Regions from separate parts of the Dokdonella aquatica genome, predicted to be linked through region 3. Evidence: riboswitches for the same ligand, from Rfam matches in the RefSeq annotation. Region 3 holds a riboswitch; each other region holds the start of a gene.
The links. A riboswitch is a leader RNA that binds a small molecule or an ion and turns the genes downstream of it on or off. The one in region 3 is predicted to bind cobalamin.
Positions count from the first base shown of each region.

Region 1: another riboswitch for cobalamin. It lies ahead of metE (5-methyltetrahydropteroyltriglutamate--homocysteine S-methyltransferase); the one in region 3 lies ahead of ACQQ2N_RS09090 (TonB-dependent receptor domain-containing protein).
Region 2: another riboswitch for cobalamin. It lies ahead of ACQQ2N_RS07405 (ribonucleoside-diphosphate reductase subunit alpha); the one in region 3 lies ahead of ACQQ2N_RS09090 (TonB-dependent receptor domain-containing protein).

Region 1 covers NZ_CP197094.1:455,984-458,177, reverse strand. Annotated here, with positions in the region: partial or broken gene ACQQ2N_RS01885 (TonB-dependent copper receptor) at 1-666, opposite strand, end outside; cobalamin riboswitch at 778-1,008, shown strand; gene metE (5-methyltetrahydropteroyltriglutamate--homocysteine S-methyltransferase) at 1,200-2,194, shown strand, end outside.
Region 2 covers NZ_CP197094.1:1,639,261-1,641,454, reverse strand. Annotated here, with positions in the region: gene ACQQ2N_RS07405 (ribonucleoside-diphosphate reductase subunit alpha) at 1-928, opposite strand, end outside; cobalamin riboswitch at 1,188-1,409, opposite strand; gene ACQQ2N_RS07400 (hypothetical protein) at 1,500-2,194, opposite strand, start outside.
Region 3 covers NZ_CP197094.1:2,063,725-2,065,918, forward strand. Annotated here, with positions in the region: gene ACQQ2N_RS09090 (TonB-dependent receptor domain-containing protein) at 1-1,362, opposite strand, end outside; cobalamin riboswitch at 1,481-1,719, opposite strand; gene ACQQ2N_RS09095 (CPXCG motif-containing cysteine-rich protein) at 1,784-1,972, opposite strand; gene hemW (radical SAM family heme chaperone HemW) at 1,965-2,194, opposite strand, start outside.

The DNA of each region.
Region 1 (2,194 bases), 1.6 Mb from region 3:
GGCGTTCCACTTCTTCCAGGCCGATGGCACGCGGCGTCCGGCGCCGTCGTCGTAGTCGCCCTGCTCGGAACGGTTCGCGGTCATGCGCACGAAGCCGCGTGGCGCACCGGCGGCGACGTCGAGCACCTCGTCGTGGCGTCCCCACGAGCCCGCGAGCACGCTCGCGTCGGTACGCCATCCGGGTTCGTCGAAGCGCGCGGTACGTCGTTCGAAGCGCACGGTGCCTGCCGAAGCGCCGGGCCCCCAGATCACCGACTGCGGCCCCTTGATGACGGTGAGCGCATCGAACGTCTCGGGTGCGACGTACGAGAGCGGGTTGTCCATGCGAGCGGGGCACGCGCCGAGCATCGTGCCGTCGTTGGACATCAGGTTGAGGCGCGAACCGAACATGCCGCGCAGCACCGGATCACCGTTGGTGCCGCCATTGCGGATCGCCGTGAAGCCGGGAACCGTCTTGAGGTAGTCGGCGCCGTCGCTCGCGGGCACGGGCTGACGCGGCAGCTTGGGATCGGTCTCGAACACGAGCGGCGTGCGCGGTGCGACCGCGATCACGACGACAGGCTCGAACACGGCACCGGTGTCGTCGTCGACCGCATCTGCAGCCGATACGGGAGAGGCATGCAACAGGATCGCGGCGATCGCCGCGTTCAGCGTGGTGGGTTTCATCGATGTCGTGGGTGAAGGGATCCCCCGATGACATCACCGGCATCGTCGCGAGGGACGTGACCGACGGTCGCACCCGGCCGGCATCGTCCTTGACCGGCGGCCGCAAACGGTCCAGCATGCGCACGCCAAGGTATTCATCTCTTCATCTGCATGAAGGGATGAATTTAAAAGGGAAGCCGGTACGGCCCATGCCAAATCCGGCGCTGCCCCGCAGCGGTGTGTGGAAACGACCTTCGCCAACAGCACTGGTCCGCGAGGACCGGGAAGCGGCGGACAGTAGGCGGTGCGTGCGCATGCACCACGTCCACGAGCCCGAAGACCTGCCTCGGCCAGGGAGCGATCCCTGCCTGACCTGGCGCCCGTGGGAGGCGGTGGGCATGCCGCGCCTCCATGCGGAGGCGTGCGTGCGCACGCGTGCCCGCGAGTGCCGGTTCGCCCGAGGGGGCGAAGGTCGCGGGTGACGACGGCTGCGCAGGCGGTCGGCCGACGCCTTTCCTTCGTTCCTCCATTCATGACGAATCGAGGACCACACCATGACCCAAGCGATCAACCTCGGCTTCCCGCGCATCGGGATCCGACGTGAACTCAAGCAGGCCGTCGAGGCCTACTGGCGCGGGGATGCCGACGCGAGTGCACTGCAGATGCAGGCCAAGGCCTTGCGCCACCGGCACTGGCAGCTGCAGCACGCAGCCGGCGCCGACATCGTGCCGTGCAACGACTTCTCGCTGTACGACCACGTGCTCGACACGGCCTTCCTGTTCGACGCGATCCCGCAGCGCTACTGCGCGCTCGCCGATGCCGACCCGTTGCAGGGCTACTTCGCGATGGCGCGCGGCCTGCAGCAGGACGGCGTCGATCTTCCCGCGCTCGAGATGACCAAGTGGTTCGATACGAACTACCACTACCTCGTACCCGAACTCGAGGCCGGGCAAGCCTTCCGCTTGCGTGGCGACAAGCCCGTCGCCGAGTTCCTCGAGGCGCGCGACGCCGGCGCGCGCGCGCGTCCGGTGCTGCTAGGACCGGTCAGCTTCCTGCTGCTGTCCAAGAGCATCGACGGCAGCGATCGCCTCGACCTGCTGCCTGCGCTGGTCGCAGCCTACGCCGAACTGCTCGGCAGGCTTGCCGATGCGGGCGCGGACTGGGTGCAGATCGACGAGCCCTGTCTCGTGCTCGACCAGGACGGCGACGACCATGCCGCCTACCGCGACGCCTACGCCGCGCTGGCCGACGTGAAGCGCCCGAAGCTGCTGCTCGCGACGTATTTCGGGGCGATCGGCGACAACCTCGCGCTCGTCGCGTCGCTGCCCGTCGACGGCCTGCATGTCGACCTCGTGCGTGTGCCGCAGCAGCTCGACGAGGTGCTCGCGGCGATCCCGGCCACGTGGACGCTCTCACTCGGCCTCGTCGATGGCCGCAACGTGTGGCGCACCGACCTCGACCGCGCGCTCGCGCTCGCACGTCGCGCGCATGCTGCGCGTGGTGGCGAACGCCTGCAGGTCGCGCCGTCGTGCTCGCTGTTGCACGCACC
Region 2 (2,194 bases), 420 kb from region 3:
CGAGCGTCTTGAGCCACGGCACGAGGCCGTTCGAGTGGCCGTTGGTGCCGCGGATCAGCGAGCCGCGCGAACGCACGCGCGAGTACGACAGGCCGATGCCGCCGGCGAACTTGCTGAGCTTGGCGACGTCGGCGTACTTGTCGTAGATGCTCTCGAGCGAATCCTCGGGCGAATCGAGCAGGAAGCACGACGACAGCTGCTCGTGCGCGGTGCCCGCGTTGAACAGGGTCGGCGAGCTCGCGATGTACTCGAGCGACGACAGCAGGCGGTACAGCTCGAGCGTCTCGGCGAGCGAACCGCCGCCGAGCGCGCAGGCGATGCGCATGAAGAAGTACTGCGGCGTCTCGATGACCTTGCGCAGCTCGGGGTGGCGCAGCAGGTAACGGTCGTAGACGGTGCGCAGGCCGAAGTACTCGAAGCGGCGCGTGGCCAGCGGATCGATCGCGTCGTTGAGCTTGCGCGCGTTGAGCGCGACGAACTCGCGCAGGCGCTCGTTGACGATGCCGACCTCGGCACCGCGCGCGACCGACTGCGAGAACGACTGGATCTCCTGGTTGGCCACTTCCTTGTCGACGTACGAGGACAGCAGGCGCGCGGCGAGGAAACCGTACTCGGGCTCCTCGGCGGTCAGCGCGGCCGAGGTGCGGATCGAGAGCTCGTCGAGCTCGCGCGTGGTCGCGCCGTCGTAGATGCCGCCGATCGTCTTGAGGGCGACGCGCATCGGATCGACCGCGTGCAGGCCTTCGGCGCTGCGCGTCACCGCGCGCACGATCTTGTTGAGGTCGACCGACTCGCTCGAGCCGTTGCGCTTGGTCACGCGCATCTGCGCCGGGCTGTGCGGCGGCGTGAGCGCGAAGCCGCTGCCGGCAGGCGCGGCGGGGACGGGTTTGCTGGCCGTCGCGGGCGCGACAGCGGTGGCGGGTTTCATCGGCAGTGCATCACTTGGCGTGGAATCGGAATCGATGGCGTGCGGTGCACGCGAATCGAGGGGGTGCATGGCGTTCCTCCGTGCCGGACCGAAGACCTGCTCCCGAGCGCAGGAAGGTTTCGGCACCGCGACCACGGAACGCGCCACGGGACGGCGGCCCGCACGGGGCTCCGTCCTGCGACGCGCTTCCCCGCGGAAGCGGCCACCTGCGCCGGACCCCGACTGTCCGCCTCCTCGATCTCGGATCGTGAGACGGTGCCTCGGGTACGACGTGCCGGCAGGTCTTCGGGCTCGTGGACACGTGGCCGTCGCCGGCCACACCTCGTCCTGCGCTTCCCAGGGCATGCCCCAGTGCGTGTGCAGGACTCGTTTCCACTTACCGCTGCGGGGCAGCTCCGGAATTGCACCGGATTCCCTTTTAACCACGCTGCGCCACGCGTTCGGCGTGTCGGCGGCGTGGACCGACCGGACACAAGCTATTGTGTCCACCCCGGCACGTCAACCGGATATTTTGGGTTTTTGGGCTTGATTTTTCGGGAACGCGATCGCGTCGCCGTTTCGCGTGGCGCGTTCAGGATCGACGCGTGCGACGTGGCTTCGGCGGCTCGGGTGACGCGTCGACGGCCGCCTCGGACGCGTGCGTCGGCGGCAGCGGCGGCGCCACGGCATCGAGCGCGTCGAGCATCGCGTCGACATCGGAACGACGCCCCATCGCGAACAGGCTGACCGCGGTGCGCGCGACCTGACGCGTGTCGTACCAGGCATAGGCGCCCACGCCGACCGCGCCGACCACGGGCAGCCAGCGCGAGAGGCCGCCGCCGACGAGACGGCGCGTGACACGCATGCCGATCGCGTGGGCGACACGCTCGAACACGCGCAGCGGCACGTCCTGCGCGATGAGCCGCCCACCGACGCGGATCACGAGATCGCGTACCGCCTGCGCGGCGGCGTGGCGGAACAGGCAGTACAGCATCTGCTCGCGCGTGAGGCGTGCGCTGACGCCGTAGACGCCGGCGATGTCGGCGACCATCTGCGCCTGGATGCGCCAGATCGCGAGCAGCTCGGGCACGATCGTGAGCCAGCCCAGCGGCCCCGGCGGCAACGCCAGCGTGCCGGCGGCGAGCGCGGCCTTCTGCGCGGCGGCCTTGGCGACGGCGCGTGCGCGCAGGCCCGGATCGGCCGCGGCGGCCTCACCGGTCGCCGGCACCGTGCCGAGCAGGTCGACGAGGTGCCGCGCGATGCGGTGCGCGAGGTCCTCGTCGGCTT
Region 3 (2,194 bases):
GACACCCGTGAAGCTGATCAGGTTGCGCACGCGGTTCGAGAACACGTTGACCTTGAAGCGCTGTCCCTCGGCGGGCGTGAACTCGACGCCGATCTCGGCATTGCGCGACTTCTCGGGATCGAGCTCGGGATTGCCGGCATAGAAGCCACCGAAGCCCGGCGAGAACTGCTCGTTGAGCGTCGGCGCACGGAAGCCCTGGCCGTAGCTCGCGTAGGCACGGGCGGCGTCGCCGAAACGCCAGCCGAGCGCCCCCGATCCCGTCGTCGCGTTGCCGAACTCGCTGTTGTCGTCGTGGCGCACCGAAAGGTCGGTGTCGATCGCGCCGAAGCTGCCGATCCAGCCGAGGTGCAGGCCGGTGTTGTCGCGCTTCTCGACGTAGCTGCCGCGGTTGTCGCCTTCCTCGCGCACGTGGTCGATGCCGGCGACGATGCGCTGGTTCCCGGCGATCGCGACGTCGTGGCGCCAGCCGATGCTGTCGCGGCGGCTGCGGTAAAGCGAGAAATAGGCCGGCGTCTCGTAGTCCTCGCGCGTGTTGCCGAGCTGCAGGCGGTGCTGCCACTGTGCGCCGAGCGCGCCCTCGAGCACGCCGCTGATCACCTGCTGCGTGAAGCTCGAGTCGCCGCCGGCGAACTCGACGTCGCCTTCGCTGCGCGTGATCGAGCCCGACAGCGTCTGCGTGCCGAGGCGCGCATCGCCGCCAACCGTCGCGTAGTGGTTCTCGAAACCGTGGTCCCTGGGCTCGTAGCCGAAGCCGTTCTCGTTCTGGCTCGGGAAACCGTCGGTCGCGCGCCAGCCGAACTGCACGGCGAAACCGCCGGCGTCGCCGCGCGCGCCGTAGCCGGCGGTCGCCTTGCGGTCGTTGTCGCTGCCGTAGCCGAGGCTCACGCGCGCGCCGTCGAGCTTGCGCGTGAAGATCTGGATCACGCCGCCGATCGCGTCGGAGCCCCAGTAGCTCGCGCGTGGGCCGCGCACGATCTCGATGCGCTCGATCGTGTCGAGCGGAAGCGCTTCCCACGTGAAGGCGCCGGTGCCGAGTGCGGCGGCGCGCACGCCGTCGACGAGCACGAGCACGTGGTTGCTGTTGGTGCCGCGCAGGAACACCGAGGTCTGGCTGCCCGGGCCGCCCGTGCGCGCGATGTCCACACCGGCCTGCAGGCGCAGCAGATCGCTGGTGTCGCGCGCGACGCTGGCGTCGATGTCCTGGCGCGTGATGATGCTGACGTCGGCGAGCACGGTGTCGACGGTCTGCGACACGCCCGAAGCGGTCACGACCACTTCGGGCTGCTCGGTGGCCTCGAAAGCCGAGGCGGGCGCCGCGAACGCGGCGAGGATCGAAACGGAAAGCAGGGAAGGACGGAACATGGGGTTTCTCCGGTACGCGCACCCGCGACACCAGGCGCGCACGGAGGAACGGGCGGACGAAGCCGGGCTTCGTGCCATCCGGTCCGTCGCCCGCCGCGACGCCTGGAACTGTGGACGTCGTCGACGTCCGCCACGGGCCGGTCTCCGGGCTTGCAAGCGATGCCTTGCGGCATCGACCCGGTCGCCTTCCCGTGCTCGGCACAGTGGCGTTTCGACCAGGCTTGGCTTGCCTACCGTTGCGGGGGCAGCGCCGGAATGGAAGGTGCGGGCGATCGTCGCCCGAAGCAGTCTTCGCACCGGCTTCCCGTTTCACCCCGACGTCATGGACGGCAGGGCACCTGCGGCGGCGCGGAGTGTAGGTGCCGCCCGGGGTGCCCGCAAGCGAAGGGGGATCGGAGGCGCGTCATCGCGCCGCAGGCCGTCAGTCGCTGTCGCGGCGCGTCGACACGCCGACGAGCTCCTCGTCCTCGCCGACCTGCACGTGCACCTCGATCGGGCGACAGCAGATCGCGCAGTCCTCGACGTAGGCCTGCGAGCCGGCCGAGCAATCCACGCTGGTCTCGAAGCCTTCGCCGCAATACGGGCAATGCACGACGACGAACTCAAGCATGCTCGCGCTCCGGCAGGAACAGGCCGATCACGTCGTTGAGCAGGCGCTGGCCCTCGTCCGTCGTGCGCAGCACGGCCTCGTCGCGTGAGATCCAGCCGCGTGCCGTCGCCTCGCCGAGCGCGTCGGCGAGGGCGGTGTCGTCGAGGCCCGTGCGCGCGGCGAAGTCCGCGCGCGGCACGCCGTCGACGAGGCGCAGCGCATTCATCATGTACTCGAACGGCA